DNA from 2 places in the Thermaerobacter composti genome. Region 2 is predicted to be linked to the other one. Evidence: riboswitches for the same ligand, from Rfam matches in the RefSeq annotation. Region 2 holds a riboswitch; the other holds the start of a gene.

Region 1 (10,298 bases), 400 kb from region 2:
ACCCGACAGGCCGTAGGCCAGACCGACCGCCAGCATGAAGGGCGGCAAGATCAACGCGACTGGCAGGAGCCAATCGGCCAGCCTCGCTTGGCGTCCAAGGCCGATGAGCACCGTCTCCAGCGCGAGGAAGCCGAGGAGTACGACCACGAAGGCCTTCATACCCCGCAACATGCCGCGTATCGACGTGGCCACGCGCTGCGCATTGGTTTCCGTGATCTCCCCAGGCCAGTTGATGGTTCCGCGGGGTACCAGGAGGATGAGCAGCGTCATCCCGACCCAGATGGCCAGCTGGACGCCCACCAGGAGGAACAGCGAGCGACGCGGGCCGTAGGCGTCGGGTTCGCCGCCGAGGCCGAAGTGGGTGGGGATCTGGTCGGGTAGGTGGGACCACGCCACCAGAACAACGGCCCAGGTGGCCGCCATCGCCAGAAAGGCTAACCCCTCCAGCAACCACTCCCACGGGCCCGGGGGCTTCCTGAAGGCCTCCTTGAGGAGTTGGGCTTGGGACTTTGGGTCCACGGGACCGATCCCCTCCCATGGGGGTTCCCTCACCCAGCGTCCGGCTTCGTGCGACGGGTTCCGTGAAAGCCAGCGAACCCCATGGACAACGTAACATGGGCAATCCAACAGCGAAATCGTAGATCACGCCGCGTCGTCCCCCCCATTCCCGGTCGGACGCGCCGTTCTCCCACCGCGGTGCCGACCCCCGGGGCCCTGCCCCCTTGTCTCGTTTGAACCGATGGGTGCCCCGTCTCGTCCTTGGAACGGTCCGATGATTCGGCAGGTGCGGCGGAGGGAGGTGCGTCCATGGCCGGTGAGCCAGGGACTGGAGGCGTCGTGGTCGAGGCGAGAGGGCTGGCGAAACGCTTCGGCCGGGTCACCGCGCTGGAGAAGGTGGACCTCACCATCGGGCCGGGGATCTTCGGCCTGCTGGGACCCAACGGGGCCGGGAAGACCACCCTGCTGCGCATCCTGGCCACGGTGCTCGATCCCAGCGAGGGCACCCTCGCCATCGCCGGTCACCGCCTGCCCCGTGGAAAGGAGGCCGTACGCCGGCTCCTGGGGTACGTCCCCCAGGAGTTCGCCGTCTATCGCCGGTTGACGGGACGGGAGTTCCTGGACTACGTGGCCCTCTTGCGCGGCCTCGAGGATCCTGCGGTGCGGCGGCGGCGCGTCCAGGAGGTGCTGGAACGGGTCAACCTGCTGGACGCGGCCCACCGCCTCTGCGGCACCTATTCCGGCGGCATGCGCCGGCGCCTGGCCGTCGCCCAGGCGTTGCTGGCCGACCCTCCCTTCCTCGTGGTGGACGAACCGACGGCCGGCCTCGATCCGGAGGAACACCTGCGGTTCCTGGACCTGCTGGCGGAGCTCGGCCGGACCCGGACCATCGTGTTCTCCACCCACGTGGTGGCCGACGTGGCCGCCACCTGCAGCCGGCTGGCGGTGCTGAGGGAGGGCCGGCTCCTGTTTGCCGGCTCCGCCGCGGAGCTGGTGTCCCGGGTGCGGGGCCGCGTATGGGAAGTCCGGGCGTCGGAGACGGAGCTGCAGCGGCTTCCGGGCGAGATGGCGGTGGTCAAGGTCCGGCCCGCGGGCGCAGGCGTGGCCGCCCGGGTGGTGGCCGGACAGAATCCCGGCGGCCTTGGCGTTCCCGCCGAACCGACGCTGGAGGACGCCTACGTGGGGCTGGTGTCCGGTGTCTTGGCGGAGGGTGAGGGATGAGGGGATCCGCAGCGGCGCCGACGATCCATCCGGGCGGCCGACGCTGGCGCCGCTTCCTGGCTCTGGCGGGGAAGGAGCTCTGCCTCTGGTTGCGCAGCGGCGGCTTCTGGCTGGCGCTGGCCGCCATGCATCTCTGGGGGTTGCCCTTGAGAGCGCCCGTCCCGCCGATCCTGACCAGCCAGGACGTGTCCTGGCAACTGCTGAGGGACGGCCTGTCCTTTGGCGGCCTCATCGTCCTCTTCGCCTCCGCGGCGGCCATGGGGCGTGACCGGGGATCCCAGGATAGGGAGTGGGTGGACAGTCTGCCCGTCTCCAACGCGGAGTGGGTGACGGCCCGTTGGCTGGGTGGCCTTCTCGCCTGGGGTCTGGCCGGCCTGGAGCTCTTCGTGGTGGCGACGCTCTTCCAGGCGGCGCAGGGAGACGCCCCGGTGCAGGCCGCGATATTGGCCACCTTTTACGGGGGCCACTTCCTGCCGGGCGTCAGCCTGCTCCACACCCTCGGTACCCTGCTGGGCGCCTTGCCCCTGTCCTCCCTGCTGACCTATGGACTCGTGCCCGTTCTGTGGGCGTTGACGGCCATGCCCACATCGCCGGTGACGTCGTACCTGCCGGCCGCGGCGGCGGCCCTGCCGGCGGGCGTACCCCCGCGAGGGATCTTCCTGCAGCCGTCGGCGGTCAGCGGGCTCTATCCCTACGAGCCGCTGAACTTCTGGCGCCGCTTCGTCCAGTTGGATCTCGCCGTGCTGGGGCTCGTGCTGGCCGCCCTGACCTACCACCCGCGCCGGGAGGCGGGGACTGCCGGCTTGCCGCGCCGCCGGTGGATGCTGGCCGGAGCCGCGGGTCTGCTTCTCCTGGCTGCGGGCCTCGCGGGCCGCGCGTATCTGGACTGGCAACAGGTGATCGGGCCAGGCTTCCGGAACGTGCCGCAGCCCGCCCAGGCTCAGGCAGCCGGGGGTCAACAGGGAGCGCCCGCCGCGGACCGTGCCCCCGTGGTGGCGGAGCACCTCACGCTCCAGGTCCAGCTGGAGGAGGACCGCTCCCGCTACCGGGCGCAGGCCGACGTGCTCGTCCGCAATGTTGGCGCGGCACCGCTCCGGTCCATCCCGGTCCACCTCGGACCGACCTGCGTCGTGGAAGGAGCGGCGCCCAGGGCCACGTCCCCGGATCCGGTTCGCCCCCTGGCCGGCAGCCGAACGGAGCTCATCCCGCCGGCTCCCCTGGCCCCGGGCGAGACCTTCGGCGGCCGGGTCCGCTACACCTGTCACTACCGGCCGGACCGCCCATGGCGGCTCACCCCAGGCGGCCCGCCGGTCCTGGAGCACCTCTACTACCCGGATCTCGCCGCTCCGCCCGACGGCACCCGGTGGGACGTGACGGTCACCATGCCTGCCGGCTTCACGGTGATCGGCAACGTGCCGTCCGTCGCGGAGGCGGTGGCTCCCGGCGGGCGCCGGAAGGTGCAGCTGGCAGGTCGGGCAGGGGAATTGCGGATCTTCGGGGCGACCTATGTCCGCAGGAAGCACGGCTCCTTCCAAGGTTACGCCCACCCGTACCACGTCCGCGCGCTGGACCCGCTGCTGGAGGCGGTCGCCCAGCGCGTCGACCACCATCGCCGTTGGCTCGGTCCCCCGCGGTGGCACCCCGATCTCACACCCCGGCCGGTGGTGGTGGAGGTGCCCGAGCCCTTCGTGGTGCCCGGTGTGCTGGTCGTCCGGGAGCACGAGCTGTTGTCGTTCGCGTCGGCGGATCGGGGGACGGACGATCCTGGCCGCCAGCGGCTGGCCGACGCCCTAGCCTTGGCCCTTAGGTGGGGAGGCGACGGCCAGCTGGGTGCCGCCCCGCTGGCGGAATCGGTCCGGGTGGTCTCGGGTCCAGGCGGCCGTACGCGGGTGGTCTTCACGTCGGTGGAGCTGGGGACGGTCCAGTTCCTCAACGTCCGGTATCACATGGTCCAGGCTCGAGACCCCCGTGCCATCCGGGCCAAGGCGTTGGCCTTGGTGCAGGAGGCGGCGGAGGGGACGCCGCGGTCCGGGCCGTTCCCCGATGTGCGAGACCGCGTGCGGCAGGGTCTGGACGTGGTGGATCCGGTGGCTGCGACCGTGTTCCTCACCCTGGACGAGGTCGCCGCCCGCGTGGGCGAAGACGCGGCGCGCCGGATCGTGGGGGCGGTCCATCGCCACTTCGTCGAGGCCGGTCTGGCCGCCCTGCGGACGGTGCGGGAGCCCGCCGGGCCCGAGGCCGATCCGGGACCTGCGCTGGCGAATGCGTTGCAGAGCCGGATCGAGCGCTTCCTGCAGGCCGTGGAGGCGTTGCCGGGGGCCGAGGCCATCACCGCCAAGGCACGGGAACGCTTGAGCCGGAGCGTCGCACCCGGTCGGCTCCATGGGGAGGAGGAGCGGCGGTGATCGGTTCGCGAAGTCCTTCGCGGCCCTACCGCCGCCGCTGGTTCTACGAACTGCGGGTGGCCGTGGACCGGGATGTGCCGGTGCTCGTCGTCCTGAGCTGGGCCACCTGGACGGCGGTCCTCGCCTGGCGGGAGCGCAACGGGCCGTTGACGGCCCCTTTCGTCCTGGGTGGGATGGAACTCGTTCTCCCGCTGCTGGGCGCCGCCATCACGGCGACGGTGACCGGCCGCGACTGGGAGGAGGGCACCATCCCGTGGCGGCTCTCGCTGCCCGGGGGCGCCACGCGGCTGCTGCTCGTGCGCACGATCACGGCCGGTGTCGTCTGGCTGGTGGCGGTGGGGGCCTGGGCGGCAACGGCCGCCGCGACTTGGCACCCGGCCCACCCGGCGGCGGTCGCGCCGGCGGGGATTCGCTGGCAAGCGTCGGACGTGCTGGTGCTGCTGGTGCCACCGGCCCTGTGGCTGGCCGCGCTGAGCCTGGCGGGGACGTTGCTGGGACGGGCGAGCCTATGGGGGATCATGGCGGCCAGCGCCTTCTGGCTTGCCGACCTGGCCTCCAGCGGCACGCTGGTCGACCCGCTGAGCGTCCTGTACCTGCGTGCGGGACCGCTGGCGCTGGACTACGCGGCCAACCGCCGATGGCTGGTCGGGGGTGCCGTGGCGGTGGCGGTCCTTACCTCGCTGGGCTTCCGCAGAGAGGAGCGCTGGCTGCGGTGACGCGAGAAGCGCAGCCCACGGACGGGGAGCTCTGGCGGCAACTGCAGGAAGGGAGCCAAAGCTCGCTGGAGGCGCTGGTCCGCCGCTATCACGGGCCGCTCTGGGCCTACGCCTGGCGGTGCACCCGGGACTACCACGCCGCCCAGGACCTGGTGCAGGAGACCTTCGTGACGCTCCTGGAGAAGGGGCATACGGTGCAGCAGCCCGGTGCGCTGAAGCAGTGGCTCTTCCGCGTGCTGACCCGGCGCATCCTCGATTGGCAAAAGGCCGCCTGCCGGCGGGAGGTGGCGGGGGGCGACACCGGCATCCCGTCGGCCGAGTCCGAGGCGCCGCGGGGACGGGTCATCTCCCTCGCCGAGGTCCTGGAGGGCAAGGAACAGCGCCAGCGGGTCTGGGTGGCACTCCAAGAGCTGCCGCCCGCCCAGCGCGCCGTGATCGTCCTGCGCTTCTACCATGACCTGTCGCTGCCGGAGATCGCGGACATCCTGGGTACGCCGGTGGGCACCGTCAAGTCGCGGCTGCACTACGGCCTGCGGGCCCTGCACGCCCGGCTGCAGGGAGCCGCCCCGGCCGGCCGGCCCGATCGACCCCACCGGAGGCCGTCGGAGACGGGCGGGCGAGGCCGAGCGGCGGGAGATGGCCGGCGCTCCCGGACCGGTTGGCGCGAGGGGGTCGGGCCGCGATGAGCGACCGGCTGCGGGATCGGACCGTCGATGGCGAGCAGATCCGGCGCCTGCGGGACGCCATCGTCGCAGAGCTGGGCGACGTCCCCGGGGGGTTGTCCCCGGAGCAGCTGGAGACCGTGCTGGCCTGGCTGGCGCAGGACGCGGTCCCCCATCCCACGCCGGCCATGACGGAGCGGCTGCTGGACAGCCTTCGCCCCGTCCTGGCCCACGGGGACCGCCCGCGCTTCCGCCGGCGCCTGGTGGCCACCGGTGGCTCGGGCATGCCCGGCGCGATGGGCCTCTTGGCCGTCCTGCGCCCGCAGGTCACGTTGCTGGGGCGGTCCTTCTGGCTCGGCTCGGCCGCCCTCGCGGCCACCTTGCTGCTGGTGGCCGCGGCGCGCCAGTCCGTGCCGTTCTTCCTCTGGGTGGCACCCCTGCTGGCCGTGGGCGGGGTGGCGGTGGCGTTCCGGGGGTCGGGCACCGGCCTGGGGGAGGCGGAACGGGCCTGTCCCGTGGATCCGCTGGCCTTGGCGTTGGGCCGGTTCGTCCTGGTGACCCTCTACGACGCGATCCTCCTGGCGCTGGCGACCCTGGCGTTGCACCTGGGGGGACCGGCCGCTGCCGGTGGCGTCCACATCGCGGCCCTGCTGTTGGCCTGGCTGGCCCCGTTCCTGTTCCTGGGCACGGTGGCCTTCGTCCTGTCCCTGCGCTGGGGCGGGGTGACCGGCCCGGCGGCGGCCATGACCCTCTGGGCCGCGATGGTCTGGCGGCAGCTGGCGCCGCCGGGCGCGGGGAGCGGGCTGGTGTGGGCCCTGGCGGCGCCGCCGGGAACGGGCGCCTGGTGGCAGGGCAAGGTCCTGCTGCTGGCCGTCACGGCGGTCGTCTGGGCGTTCCTTTGGGTGCGGACGGGGGCGCGTCCTGCCACCACCCCCGCGCCAAGGGACTGACGGTGTCCACTCCCGCCCAACCGGGCTGAAGGATCGCCATCGCCGACGGAAAGGCATCGGGGCTGGTGGCCCCCGACCCGGGAGCTGGGTGGCGTGTACCTGGAAGCGATCCGGCTGGAGAAGCGCTACGGATGGCGGCCGGTGCTGCGGAACGTCAGCCTGGGCGCAGGCCCCGGCATCCTGGCCGTGGTGGGGCCCAACGGCGCGGGCAAGACCACCCTGCTGCGCGTCCTCGCGGGCGTCCTTCCGCCCTCCCGCGGCTGCGTGCGCTGGCAGGGGCGGGAGATCGCGGACGACCCTGCTGCCTACCGGTGGCAGATGGGGTACAAGCCCCAGGACCTGAGCGTGTATCCCGGCCAGACGGTGGCGGCGGCCCTGCGCTACCTCGCCCGGCTCAAGGGGATCCCGGACGCCCTGGTGGACGAGCGGGTCACCGAAGTGGCCGAGGAGTGGGGTCTGGCCTCCGTCGCCTCCCGTCCGCTGGCGACCCTCTCCCGCGGCTGGCGCCAGCGCTTCTTCCTGGCCCAGGCGCTGCTCGCCGACCCCGACATCCTGATCCTGGACGAACCGGCGGTGGCCCTCGACGAATGCGGCCGCCAGCAGCTGTTTCGCCGCCTCCGCCTGCTGGCGCGGGAGCGGGTCGTGATCGTGGGCGGGCACGGGTTGCGGGAGCTGACGGAGGTCGCCGACCGCGTGCTGGTCTTGAAGCGGGGCACCGTGCGGTTCCTGGGGACGCCGAGTCAACTGGCGGCCTGGGCGGCGGGCTGGGTCTGGGAGCTCTGCCTGCCCCCCGGCGATCCCGCCCTCGAGCGGTTGCGCCGCCGGTTCGTCGTGACCGGCCGGCGGGACGAACCGGCCCGGGCCGGCCAGGGTCGCCTGCAGGTGTTGCGGCTCCTGGCCCGGCGACGTCCCCATCCCGCGGCGGCACCGGTGGAGCCGGGGCCGGTGGAGGGGTACCTCCGCTGCATTGCGGACGAACCGGATCGGCCCGGGGTGCCGAGGAGGCTCCAGGTGATTGACCCGCCCGGGCGCCCGTGGTAGCATCACTTTCAACAGTCATGACAACCGAGCGCGTCTGCTCTCTTATCCAGAGTGGCGGAGGGACTGGCCCAATGAAGCCCGGCAACCGCCGGCCGTGCCTTGGCGGCCGGTAAGGTGCCAATTCCTGCAGGATCCGCACGGGTCCTGAGAGATGAGAGGGCGCCGGAGATCCTTTCGGCCCTTCCCTCTCGGGAGGGGTATTTGTTATCCGGAACCCCTTCAGGGAGCGGGCGCGGGAGGGAGGGGGACGCGGTGATTCCCTGTCGCGGCCGATTGGAGGTGGGTCCGCTGCCGCTGGAACAGGGCGGCAGCCTGCCCCGGGTCGAGCTGGCCTTCGAGACCTGGGGCCGGTGGGATCCCCAGCGGAAGAACGCCATCCTCGTCTGTCACGCCCTCACCGGGGACGCCCACGTCGCCGCCCACGACCCGCAGGATCGACCGGGGTGGTGGGAGGCGGCCGTGGGACCCGGACGCCCCATCGACACCCGTCGCTGGTTCGTCCTCTGCAGCAACGTCCTCGGCAGCTGCTACGGCTCGACGGGCCCGAGCAGCCCGGTGGACCCGAAGGTGCCGGAGGCGCGCTGGGGCGGTCGCTTCCCGACCGTCACGGTGCGGGACATGGTCCACGCCCAGCGCCGGCTGCTGGATGCCCTGGGCATCGATCGCCTGGCCCTGGTGGTCGGCGGTTCGCTGGGGGGCATGCAGGCCCTGGAGTGGGCGGTTTCGTACCCGGACCGGGTCGACGCCGTGGCCGTGCTGGCGGCACCGCCCGCCTCGTCGCCCCACGCCATCGCCTGGAACGAGGCGCAGCGCCAGGCGATCTTCGCCGATCCCGCGTGGCAGGGCGGCGACTACCCGCCCGAGCGGCCGCCCCGGCGCGGGCTGGCCCTGGCCCGGATGATCGCCATGGCCACCTATCGGGGCCGGGACGAGTGGGCGGCCCGCTTCGGCCGCGACGCGGTGCCGCCGGACGACGACCCGGTGGCGGCGCGGATCGGCCTCTACGCCACCGCGCCCCGCAACGAGGCGGAGCGCTTCCGCTTCCAGATCGAGAGCTACCTGCACTACCAGGGGGAGAAGCTGGTGCGCCGGTTCGACGCCGCCAGCTACGTGACGTTGACCCGGGCCATGGACCTGCACGACGTGGGCCGCGACCGCGGGGGGCTGGACCAGGCCGTGGCCCGCGTGCGGGGACGCGTCTACGTGCTCAGCATCGCCTCGGACCTGCTGTACCCGGTGGAGGAGCAGCGCCGGCTGGTGCGCGCGCTGCGGCGGGCCGGCAAGGACGTCACCTGGCACGTGTGGCGGGCGCCCTGGGGCCACGACAGCTTCCTGGTGGACGCCGCGGGCGTCGCCCAGCGGGTCATGGACTGGTTGGACGAACCCGGCCAGGACGCCGCCGGTCTCGAAGAGGGGGCGGCCGTGGCCGTGGGGGAGGGGCGCCCGTGAAGGGACCGACGGTGGCCCTGCTGGGGCTGGGGACGGTCGGGAGCGCCGTGGCGCGGCGGCTGCTCAGCCCACCCCCGTGGCTGGTGGCGCGCCTCGGCGGCGTGCCGCGGCTGAAGTGGGTGCTGGTCCGCCACCCGGAGAAGCCGCGAGCGATCCGGGTCGACCGCTCCCTGCTGACCACCGATCCCGAGCGGGTGCTGCGCGATCCCGAGGTGGACGTGGTCATCGAGCTGATCGGCGGGGTCGAGCCGGCCCGCCGGTACGTGAGCCGCGCCCTGGAGGCCGGCCGCCCGGTGATCACGGCCAACAAGGCGCTGCTGGCCGAATCCCTGGCGGAGCTGGCCGCCCTGGCCCGGCGCCGAGGGGTGGAGCTGGCCTTCGAGGGCGCCGTGGCCGGGGGCGTGCCCATCATCCGCCCGCTGCTGCGGTGCCTGGCGGCCAACCGCGTACGGCGCCTGCGGGCGGTGCTCAACGGGACCTGCAACTACGTGCTGACCCGGGTGGCGCAGGGGGCCACCCTGGAGGCGGCGGTGCGGGCGGCCCAGGAGGCGGGCTATGCCGAGGCGGACCCGAGCGACGACCTGTCCGGCCGCGACGCGGCCCGCAAGCTGGCGATCCTGGCGATGCTGGTGACGGGCGAAGCCGTGGACTGGAACCGCGTCCGCCGCACCGGCCTGGACGATCCGGCCTTCCGGCGGGCCCTGGAGGCGACGGCGTCCGGCGCCCAGAGTCGGTCCCGTTGGCGGTTGGTCGCCACCGCCGACTGGCGGGGAGCGGTGCCGAGCCTCACCGTCCAACCGGAGCTGCTGCCCCCCGACGACCCGCTGCTGCAGGCCGCCGGGGTCGAGAACATGATCCTGATCGAAGCGGATCCCGTGGGCACGGTCCGATTCGCCGGCCCGGGGGCCGGCGGCGACGCCACCGCCAGCGCCGTGCTGGCCGACCTCATCGCCGTCTGGCGGGGCGACCGCCTACCCTTGCCCGACCTGAATCGGGGCGCGCTGGACCGCGTGGGGATCGCGGCCGCGCCCGAGGGGCCGCCGGTAGCGGCTGCGGCGGGCGAGGGGCACGGCGCGGTGGCAGGATCCCGCGGCGGCAGCGGTTAAACTGAAGGTGACGGACGGGTGCGGGACGGGTGGCGCCGGTCGGGCGGCGGGGCGGCCGGCGCGGTGCCGTCCGCGATCCGCCGGGTTGCGCCAGGGGGGAGCGCCATGGGCCCCAGGCATCTCGCCCAGTGCTATCGGTGCCGTCGCACCTTCGAGGCCGAGCACCGGGGGGCCCGGTACTGCCCGGAGTGCGAGCGGGAGCAGCGGCGCCGCTTTCGGGTGCTGCCGGGCGGCCGCGATCCTCGATACG
Region 2 (10,298 bases):
GCGCTGGGCAGCGACGGGTCGCCGTCCGCACCCCCGTCCGTGCCGGCCGCGGCCTCGGTGCCCGCGCCGTTCCGGGTCGGTGGTGCGGAGGGCGCCACCGGGGCGGTGCCGCAGGGGGAGCTGGAACGGGCCGGCTTGGAACGACTGCTGGGGCATCCGACGGTGCGGTCGGCGGCGGGGGACCTTCTCGGTCTCCTGGGACGCTGGCTGCAGGCGGTGGAGTCCCTGATGGGGCCGCTGGTGTCGCTGCTGGACCGCCTGGGCATCCCCGAAGGGTGGCTGGCAGCGGCGGGGGACGATCCGGCCCTCGCCCTCCCCGGGGCGGGCGGCACGGTGGGCGGCGAGGCGACGGGTCCACCCGGACCCGTCGCCTCGCCGCCGCCGATGGGTGCCGGATCGGACGCGGGAGCGCCCGGGGCCCCGGCGGCCGGCGAGGCCCCAGCCCTGGCGCGGCTGCGCATCCCCCGGGCCGCGGTGGACGCGGTGGTGCTCCGCGGCACCACGCCGTCCGTGCTGGCCCGGGGACCCGGGTTCTACCCCGAGGCGGAGCCACCGGGTCCCGAAAGCCGCGTCGCCATCGCCGCCCACCGGACCACCTACGGCGCCTGGTTCCGCCACCTGGACCGGCTGGTGCCCGGCGACGCCATCGACCTCTGGTTCGACGGTCGCTGGTACCGGTATCGGGTGGAACGCGTCTTCACCGCCCGCCCTGACGACTGGAGCGTGGTCCTCCAGGGACCGCGGCCCGGACTCGTCCTGACCACGTGCCACCCGCCGGGTTCGTCCCGAGAGCGCCTGGTGGTGCACGCGGAGCTGGCGGCGGTGGCGGGAGCGCCCAGGTGACCGCCGCCTCTCGCCGCTGTGCCGGCCGCGACCAGGTGGTGGTGCACGCGGAGCTGCCGGCGGTGGCGGGAGGGTCCAGGTGACGGCCGTCCCCGTCCGCTGGGCCGCGGCCGCGTTCGTCCACGGTTTCGGCGGGCGGCCGACCGTCCCCGCAGGCCGCGTCGCCCTCGGACCCGGCGCCGGCCGGCCCGGGTTCGGACCCGTCCCGGCCCGCCGGGCCCCCTGCAGACGTCGCCCCCACCGGCGACGCCCCGGGGCTCGCCCGGCACCCCGTCGGCCAGCGAGCGGGCGCCGTCCGGCTCCCCGTCCCCGCCGCCCGGCGCCAGGCCCGTCGTGCCCTGGCGCCGGCCGCTTCGCGTCCCTTGGCGGCCGCCGCGGCCCCGGCCCCAGCCGGGGCCAGCGCCGTCGTGCCCTGGCGCCGGCAGCTTCGCGCCCCTCGTCGGCCGCCACGGCCTCGGCCCCAGCCGGGGCCAGCGCCCGTCATGCCCTGGCGCCCGCCGCTTCCCGGGTCGCGAGCTGTCGCAGCGTCGCCTCCGCCCGCTGCCCGGCCTCGACCACCCCGAGGGCCGACGGACCGCCCAGGGCGCCCTCCAGGTCGGCGACCAGGTCGTCCACCGCCTCGATGCCCACCGACAGCCGCAAAAGCCCCGCGTCGATGCCCAGCCGCTTCCGCAGCGCCGCCGGCATCTCCTTGTGGGTCGTGGTGGCCGGGTGGGTGATCAGGCTCTCCACCCCGCCGAAGCTCTCGGCGAAGACGACGAGGCGAAGGCGGGCCAGCACCTGCTCCGCTCGCGCCGGCTCCCGCAGCCGGAAGCTCAGCATGGCACCGAACCCCGCCGCCTGTTGGAGACATCGCCGGAAGAACGGGCTCGACGGCAGGCCCGGATAGTACACGGCGGCCACGGCGGGGTGGGCTGCCAGCCAGTGGGCCAGGGTCAGCGCGTTCCTCTGGGCCCGCTCCATGCGCAGCGCCAGGGTCTTGAGGCCGCGGACGGCCAGCCAGGCGTCATGGGGTCCGAGGATCCCGCCGGTCACCGTCCGGATGGAGGCCAGTTCGTCCGCCAGGGCCGGCGTCGCCGCCACCGCCACGCCGGCCACCAGGTCGTTGTGCCCGGCCAGGTACTTGCTGGCGCTGTGCACCACCACATCGGCCCCGCGGGCCAGGGGCCGCTGGAAGAGGGGCGTGAACAGGGTCGAGTCGACCACGAGCCACAGGCGCCTGGCGCGGCAGAGGGCGGCCAGGCCGTCCAGGTCGGCGACCCGCATCAAGGGGTTGGTCGGGCTCTCCACCAGCACGGCCCGCGTGGACGGGGTCAGGGCGGCGGCCACGGCCGCCGCGTCGGTGGTGTCGGCCAGGGTGTAGGCGATGCCCAGGTGGCGGAAGAGCTCCTCCAGGACGCGCCACGTGTGGCCGTAGAGGTCCTCGGTGACCACCAGGTGGTCGCCCGGCCGCAAGAGGTGCAGCACCGCCGTGAGGGCCGCCATCCCGGAGGCGAAGGCCACGGCGGCGAAGCCCTCTTCGAGCCCGGCCACCGCCGCCTCGAAGGCCTCGCGGGTCGGGTTGTGCAGGCGACTGTAGTCCCACCCCGTGGTCTGACCGGGGCCCGGGTGTTCGTAGGTCGCGGTCTGGTAGATCGGGACGGCCACCGAACCCGTGCGCGGGTCACGGCGGACGCCCGCGTGGACGAGCCGGGTCTCGAGCCGCAGCCCGCGGGGCGCAGGAGGCGGCCCAGCGGCGGCGCCGGGGGCCTCCGCGGGTGCGCCGGCCCCCTCCGGCCCCGGGCCGGCCGGCGTCGGCGACGGGTCCGCTGCGGCTGCGGGCTGCCCGCCTGGACCCGCGATGGTTGCAGCGCGGTCGGGTTCACCCGGCATGGTGGCGCACCTCCCCCTGCTCCACCGGCGATGCCGCACCGGAAGCCGGCAGGAGGTCCGCCCGGGGGCCGATCCCTCCGCCCGGGGTCGACGAGCCGTGGTCGGTCGGCCAGGCCGCAGCCGACCCGGCGGTGGCGGGGCGGGGAGCGGTCGCCCCCGCCCCCTCCGCCGCCGGACGGGGCTCGTCGAACCGGGCCCGCAGTCGCCGGACGAACGCGGCCACCGGCTCGGCCTTGCCGTAGGAGACCACCACGTACACGCCGGCGATGTACGGCCGGGCGGCCTCGACCACCGCCTCGGCCAGCTCCAGCCCCACCTCCAGGCCGCGATCGCCGGCCTTGTCCAGGGCCTCGCGCACGGCATCGGGAATGGAGATGCCCGGTACCTGGTGGTGCAGGTAGTGGGCGTGCCGGCCGCTGTGCAGCGGCATCACCCCCAGGAGGATCGGGACCGGGCAGCCGCCCAGCCGGTCCAGGACGCGCTCCAGGGGCTCGAGCTCGTAGAGCGGCTGGGTCATGACGAAGTCCACGACGCCCACCTCCAGCTTGCGGCGGAACCGCTCCAGTTCCCGCTCCAGGTCGTCCGCGTTGGGGCTCAGGGCGCAGGCGACGGTGAAGTCGACGGGGGCGCCGAGCGGATTGCCCTGGGGGTCCTCGCCGCGGCGCAGCGCGGCCAGCACCTCCAGGAGCCCGATGGAGTCCACGTCGTAGACGGGCGAGGCGCCGCTGTTCCCCAACCGCGGGGGGTCCCCGGTCAGGGCCAGCACGTTGCGCACCCCCAGGGCGTGGGCCGCCAGGAGGTCGGCCTGAAGCGCCATCAGGTTGCGGTCGCGGGTCGTGCAGTGCATGATGGCGTCGATGCCGGCGGCGTGCCGGACCAGGTAGGCGCCCGCCAGGGCGGCCATGCGAGGTCGCGCCATCGGGCTGTCGCCCACGTTGACGGCGTCGGCGCCCGCGGCCGCCACGGTCCGGGCGTCGGCGACGAACTTGGTGGTGACGGGCCCGCGCGGCGGGTCCAGCTCGACGCTGATGACGAACCGGCGGCCCAGCTTCTCCCGCAGCGGGAGGGGTCGCGCGAGCCGGTCCTCCGCCGGCGCAGGCGGCACGCCGCCGCCCGTGCCGCCGCCCCAGGCGGGGGTTCCGGGCCCGGCGACGCCACGCCGGTTCGTCCCCGCCACCGTCGCCGCATCGGGAGCCCCCGGGGTGTCGGCCCGATCGGCCGGGAGGCTAGCTCCCGCCGTCGCCGCCGGGGCGCCGGCGGTCCCCGTCGGGGCGGCAGCGGAGGCCGTCCGGTTCACCGGACCCTCCGGGCCGCAGGGTTCGGCCGGCCCTCGGGGAACCGATGCGCCGCCCGTGGCCCGCACCGCCGACGGAGGCGCGTCGGCCCGCCACCCGCCAGCCTCCCCGGCCGCGGGGCGTGGTGCGGTGGCGCCGGCCTGCCGCAGCCGACGGGCGAGGGTCGCGAAGCGCGCAGGCGACCGGGCGCCGGTGCCCGCGACCCAGCTCACGCCCAACAGGCGCAGCGTCGCCCAGGGGTCGGCTTGCTCCTCGGCGGTGGGGCTTCCGTTCCCCCGCGCCCCGCTCCGGCGGGTGGGACGACCGTCCCCCCGCCCGTCCGGCTGCCCGGGGACGGGTTCGCTCCCCGTTCCCGCAGCCCGCCGGTGCGCCCCAGCGACGGGTTCGTTCCCCGTGTCCCGAGTCCGTCCCCGCGCGCCAACGACGGGTCCGCCGCCCGTGCCCGGAGCCCGTCCGCACGCTTCCGGGGGCTCGGGCGTCTCCGGCTCCCCGAGGCTCACCCACAGGGGGCCGGCCCAGCCGGCGTCGCGCAATGCCGCCAGCCAGGGCGCCGCCTCCGCCGGCCCGCCGGTCACCGCGACGCCGAGGGCGTCGGGCATGCCCGTCGCCTGGAGAGCCGCCACCAGCTGGACCGCCTGGGCGTCCGCCCCCATGGCGCCGGCCTCCCCGCCGGGCTCCCACAGGAGTCCGACCGGCAGCCGGGCTGCCTCGCGGGCGGCCCGAAGCGCCCCGCGGGCCTCGGCCACGGTCCGCGCGGCGATCCAGAAGAGGTCCACGCCGCCGGCCAGGAGGCCCGCCACCTGGTCCCGGTACCAGCCGACCGCCGCCGCGGGATCGTGGTCCGCGAGGGACGCCGCCGCGGGCGGCAGGGGGCCGAGGTAGCCGGCGACCAGGCAGGGCTCCCCGGCCACCTCCCGGGCCGACCGCGCCAGCTTGGCGGCCCAGAGGTTGAGATCCTGCACCTGGGCCGCGGTGGCATCCTGGAGCCAGGCCGCGTTGGCCCATCGCGTATGGGTGCGGATCAGCCGGGCGCCGCTGCGGATGGCGGTGAGGTGGACCGCTTCGACGGGACGGGGGCGCGTGAGCGGCCACCACGCGACCGCGGCGGCGCCCGCCACGGCCGCCCTGCCGGTCCCGTCGGGGTCCGTCCCGCCCTGGGCGCCGGCGTCCCCGGCCTCCGCCGCCAAGGTCCAGGAGGGGTCGGCGTCGGCCAGGGCGAGGAAGGGCGGGGCGAACTGGAGGGGGCCCGCGGGTTCGCCGAGCGGGGTGGAAGGAGCGTCCCTCCCCACCGGCGCGGATGGCGACCCCCCGACCGGAGCGGATGCCGGCCCTCCGACCGGCGCGGACGGCGCCCCCCCGCCCGCGGCGGATGGCGACCCGCCGACCCGCCCGCCGGGGGCCAGGGTCACGTCGGACCGGCCGCGTTCGGCGGTCGACGACCCGGCCCCGGCGATGGCCGGTTCGTCCGGACGGCGCTGGCTTGGGGGCGGCCCAGCGGGGTCGGGCCGGGCAGACGGAAGCTTCAACCGTTGGTCACCTCCTGGCCTGGCGGTCGGGGCGGAGCCCGCTTGGACTGGGAGGTCGGGGCGGAGCCCGCCATCGGCGCCGGTAGGCTCGGCGGGGTCGGCGGCACGGACCGAACGGAGACGCCCCGACCGAAAGGGCCCGACGGACCGACCGAGAGGACCCGACCGAAAGGACCCGACCGAAAGGAAACGCCCCTTCCGAAGGAGGAAGGGGCGTGCTACGTCGTGTTCGATCCCCGTCCCCCTTCTCTCATCTCTCGGCATCCCCAGCGGGGAGCCGCGGGAGTTGGCACCGCACGACGGCGTCGCCGGTTGCCGCGGCGTCATCGGGCCCGTCCCTCGACCGCTCTGGATAAGAGAGGGGTTGCCGGTGTACCGGCTGGGTCCATTGTCAACGGAAGATTAAGGCCAGTATAGCCGGGTTCCTGCAGCGCCGCAACCGGCCGCAATCCCTCAGCCAAGGCGGAACCGAGGGGGTCTCGGCCCCCTCAACATGGGGAACTCGTAGCGAGGGGACGTGCTGGGCCGATGCCTCTCGCCAGCGGTCGTGAGGATCGGGCCACCATGGGCGAGCCGGACCGGGCGGCCCGAGCCTGCCGCGAACGCTGCGCGCAGCTGGACGCCGTCCAGCACAGGTCTCCATCGCTGGGTTGAAGCCGTACCGGAGCCGGAGACGAAGCCGCAGGAGGAGGAAGCGGGGGAATCGTGGGAGGTGCTCCGCGAGACGGCCCAGGAGGCGATCAGCCGCCGCGGGCGTAGAGGCCGATCAGGGCCGCCAGGATGGTCGCCCACACCGCCAGCGTGCTGACCCACAGGGTGCGGTGGTCCCGCCGCAGCGCGGCGATCTCGTCCCGCAGCCCCCGTTCCAGGACGGCCATGTCCTGGCGGATGTTCCGGATCTCCTGCCGAACTTCCTCGCGCAGTTGCGCGACCTCCTGGCGGACGTCCTTGACCTCTTGGCGGACATCCTTGATCTCCTGGCGGACGTCCTTGACCTCCTGGCGAAGGTCCTTGATCTCCTGTTCCACCCAACGCCGCAAGCCCGCGTTCTGTTCCGTCAGGTCCTTGAGGCGCTCAAGGATCAGCCAGGCCTCCGTTGGTCCGTCGGGCTCGCGGGTGACGGCCGCCTCGCCGTCCACCGATCTCCCGTCCTTCCTCGTATTTCCATCCCAACGATAGCACACGGTTGCCGGGCCCAGCAACGGGAAGGTCCGCCGAGCCTGTGGACACCGTCGCAACGCACCAGAGCGGCCGCCGGCGTGAACCGGCGTTAAAATGGGGACGTGATCGGGAGGACGCAGGGTGGCCCCAGGGTGGCCCCTTGCCCGGGGGGCGAAGGGGTGTGCCCCGTAGGGCGGGGGTCGTGAACAGCTCGTCGAAACATAGTCAGACATAGGCAAACATATGTGCAATATTTCGGGTATGAAGCTATCCAAGTGGGCTAAGCGTGAAGGAATCAGTTACATCACCGCCTGGCGCTGGTGCAAGGCGGGTCGGTTGCCCGTCCCTGCTCGGCAGACACCGGCCGGGACCATTCTCGTGGACCTGCCTGCTCCGGCGAGAGGGAAGACGGTGGTGTACGCCCGCGATTCCTCTCACGACCAGAAGAGCGATCTTGACCGTCAAGTTGCCCAGGTCACGAAGTGGGCTACGGAGCACGGGTTTCACGTGGACCAGGTAGTCACAGAAATCGGGTCCGGACTGAACGGGAAACGGGCGAAGTTGCGCCGACTCCTGGCCGACGCATCGGTTGCAACCATTGTGGTGGAACACCGTGACCGGTTGGCCCGCTTTGGAGTGGAGTACCTAGAAGCCGCTCTCGCCGCACAGGGTCCCGCCGGAGGCAAGCCGCGTGTTGCGCCGGCTGTTGCGCCTGCGGCAGCGCACCGACAGCCGCCGCAAGGCCGTGGGCAACCATTTGCGGGCGTTGCTGCGCCGACACTTCATCGCGGTGCCTGCGGGCAAGGACGTGGCCGTGTGGCTCCAGAACCATCCCGGCACGCTGGAACGCTTGTCGGCCGACGACCGTGTGCTCCTCGGCTCCCTGCTCCGCCAGTACCGGGTGCTCCAAGAAGAGGTGGAGGCCCCTCACGGCCGAGGTGGCCGCGCGGGTTCAGGATCACCCCATCGTCCAGTGCTTGCTCACCATCCCCGGGGTCAGCCTAATCACGGCGGCCACGATCGATGCCTACCTGGGGGATCCGCGCCGGTTCCGCGGGCCGAAGCAGGTGAAGCGCGATGCCGGCCTCGACCCATCGGTGTACCAGTCGGGCCAGCGCAACCGCCGGGGACGGACGAGCAAGCACGGCTGCACGGCCCTGCGGGCGGCTTTGATCGAGGCCGCCCAGACCACCGTGCGTTGGGGCGACGGGCCTCTGGGGAGCCTACCGACGGCTCCGGAAGAAGAAGGGTCACTCCGTGAGCGTGGTGGCGGTGGCGGGGCGGCTGTTGGTCACCGCCTGGCGAATGATGCTTACGGGCGAGCCTTATCGCGGTGAGAGGCCCTTAGCCACCCAGCGCAAGCTCCGGATGGTCCGCCGCCGAGCTGCCCAGGCCCGCGATGGGAAAGCGATCATCGCCACGGAGCTGGGCTTTCGGTGCGCTGTTGCACCGGAGCGCCATCCGTATGGACACCCAAAGACAAAAGACAGAGGAACGGAGGCAAGCACGCGTTCCGGCTTGACGTCCAACAGGAGTGTATTGAAGTTGGCGGCGGATCGCCGCCAGGGATGCATCGGCCAGCGCCCGGGCGAGCCGGTGGTTCTTCAACATGCCCGCCACGTGCAGCCGTTCGACCACCACCACGCCATAGGTGGTCGCCAGGTGGTGCGTCAGCTTGTGAAGGGTGTCCTGGCGAATGTGCCGAACCCGCGCATGGAGCCGGGCCAGCCGGCGGCGGGCCTTTTGCCACCTGCGGCTGCCCTTCTGGCGACGGGCCAGGGCGCGGCTGGTCCGGGCCATCTTCCGGAGGGCTTTTCCAGCGGCCGCGGGTTCGGCCACACTTCGCCCGTCGAAAGGACCGCCAGGTGCCGCACCCCCGCATCCACGGCCACCACCCGCCACCCGCCACGGGAACCGGGACCGGCCCGGCGGCCGCTCCACCTCGCAGGTGAAGCTGACGAACCACCGGCCGCCTTCCCGCGACACCGTGGCCGCGAGGATGCGGGCCGTCCCCGCCTGGATGCGCCGGCGAAGAGCCGTGGTCGGCTCGTGGGTCTTCACCCGCCCGATCCGGGGCAGGACGACGTGGCTTTGGTCGTCCACCCGGATCGCGCCGGTGGTGAACCGCACCGACTGCCGCCCCCGCCCCTTCTTCCGAAAGCGCGGGAATCCAACCCGGTGGTCCTATCGTACGAGGGCCTCACGCCGCGGCAGAAAGGCCGTGTCCCGGCAAGTGGTGGAAAAGCGGCTCCCCCTCGGGTTCCATGGGCTTACCTCGCTGCAACAGCCAAGGCGCTTACCGAGTCACTCCCCAACGCGTCACCGCCCTTGAGCTTCGCCATCGACGCCTGGCTAAAGTACCGCCGCTGCACCAGCCACTCGTCCTGCTGCTCCTCCAGCAGCGCACCCAGCAGGCGCAGCACCGCCGCCACGTTCGGGAAGATGCCCACCACGTCGCACCGCCGCGCCAGCTCGCGGTTCAGCCGCTCCAGGACGTTCGTCGAGTGGATCCCCCGCCAGTGCTCCGGCGGGAAGTCCATGTAGGCCAAAACCTCCTCCGCGGCCTCCCGCAGCAGGCTCGCCACCTGGGGGAACCGCCGCTCCAAGTTTGCCGCCACCTGCTCCAGCTGCTGCCGAGCCGAGGCACGGTCCGGCTGGGCGAAGATGGTCCGTACCAGCGCTGCCACCATGGACTGGGCGTGCTTGGGCACCCGCGCCAGCAGGTTCCGCATGAAGTGCACCCGGCACCGCTGCCACGTGGCGCCTGCCAGCACCTCACCGATGGCTCGCTTGAGGCCCTCGTGGGCGTCCGAGATCACCAGCCGCACGCCCTTCAGCCCCCGGGCCACCAGGCGACGTAGGAAGTCCAGCCAGAACTCGTACGTCTCGGCCGCGCCCACGTCGAACCCCAGGACCTCCCGTTCCCCTGTCTCCCGCACACCCACGGCGATCACGGCCGCCATGTTCACCACCCGTCCGTCTTGCCGCACCTTCACCGCCTTGGCGTCCAGCCACACGTAGGGGTACTCGCCTTCCAGCGGCCGGTTCCGAAAGCGCTCCATGTGCTCGTCCAGCTCGGCGCAGATGCGGGAGACCTCGCTCTTGCTCAAGCCCCCGACGCCCAGCGCCTGGACCAGCTCGTCCACCTTGCGCGTGCTCACCCCGTGCACGTAGGCCTCCTGCACCACGGCCAGCAAGGCCCGCTCCGCGCGCCGCCGCGGCTTCAAGAGGCTGGGGAAGTAGCTGCCGCGGCGTAACTTCGGGATCTGCAGCTCGATGGTGCCCACGCGCGTGTCCCAGCGCCGGGGGCGGTACCCGTTTCGGTAGGTAGTGCGCAACGGGGTGCGCTCGTAGCGCTGGGCGCCGATGAGTTCGCTGACCTCGACCTCCATCAGCTGCTGGGCGAGCCAGCGCAGGCCCTCCCGCAGGGCGTCGACCTCGGGCTCGCCCTGGTACTGGCGCAGCAGTTCGAGAAGTGCCATCCTGAAGTCAGCGGTCACCGGTGGTCCGACCTCCCTTCGTGCTCGGGTTCGTCCAACCCGAAGGGAAGCCGCCGGTGACCGCTGCTGTCAACGGCCACCAGCCACGCCTAAACCCTGGC

The links. A riboswitch is a leader RNA that binds a small molecule or an ion and turns the genes downstream of it on or off. The one in region 2 is predicted to bind S-adenosylmethionine.
Region 1: another riboswitch for S-adenosylmethionine. It lies ahead of metX (homoserine O-acetyltransferase MetX); the one in region 2 lies ahead of Q5761_RS08170 (methylenetetrahydrofolate reductase).

Annotation. Positions count from the first base shown of each region.
Region 1 is NZ_CP132508.1:1,611,443-1,621,740, reverse strand. Features, by position in the region: gene Q5761_RS06615 (DUF1648 domain-containing protein) at 1-519, opposite strand, end outside; gene Q5761_RS06610 (ABC transporter ATP-binding protein) at 808-1,719, shown strand; gene Q5761_RS06605 (hypothetical protein) at 1,716-4,124, shown strand; gene Q5761_RS06600 (hypothetical protein) at 4,121-4,840, shown strand; gene Q5761_RS06595 (RNA polymerase sigma factor) at 4,837-5,526, shown strand; gene Q5761_RS06590 (hypothetical protein) at 5,523-6,452, shown strand; gene Q5761_RS06585 (ABC transporter ATP-binding protein) at 6,546-7,493, shown strand; SAM riboswitch class I at 7,533-7,651, shown strand; gene metX (homoserine O-acetyltransferase MetX) at 7,746-8,942, shown strand; gene Q5761_RS06575 (homoserine dehydrogenase) at 8,939-10,048, shown strand; gene Q5761_RS06570 (hypothetical protein) at 10,154-10,298, shown strand, end outside.
Region 2 is NZ_CP132508.1:2,013,649-2,023,946, reverse strand. Features, by position in the region: gene Q5761_RS08180 (class E sortase) at 1-843, shown strand, start outside; gene Q5761_RS08175 (trans-sulfuration enzyme family protein) at 1,324-2,550, opposite strand; gene Q5761_RS08170 (methylenetetrahydrofolate reductase) at 2,705-5,299, opposite strand; SAM riboswitch class I at 5,784-5,895, opposite strand; gene Q5761_RS08165 (hypothetical protein) at 6,277-6,675, opposite strand; partial or broken gene Q5761_RS08160 (IS607 family transposase) at 6,959-7,369, shown strand; gene Q5761_RS08155 (hypothetical protein) at 7,343-7,483, opposite strand; gene Q5761_RS08150 (IS110 family transposase) at 7,564-8,034, shown strand; partial or broken gene Q5761_RS08145 (RNA-guided endonuclease TnpB family protein) at 8,042-8,860, opposite strand; gene Q5761_RS08140 (IS256 family transposase) at 8,968-10,197, opposite strand.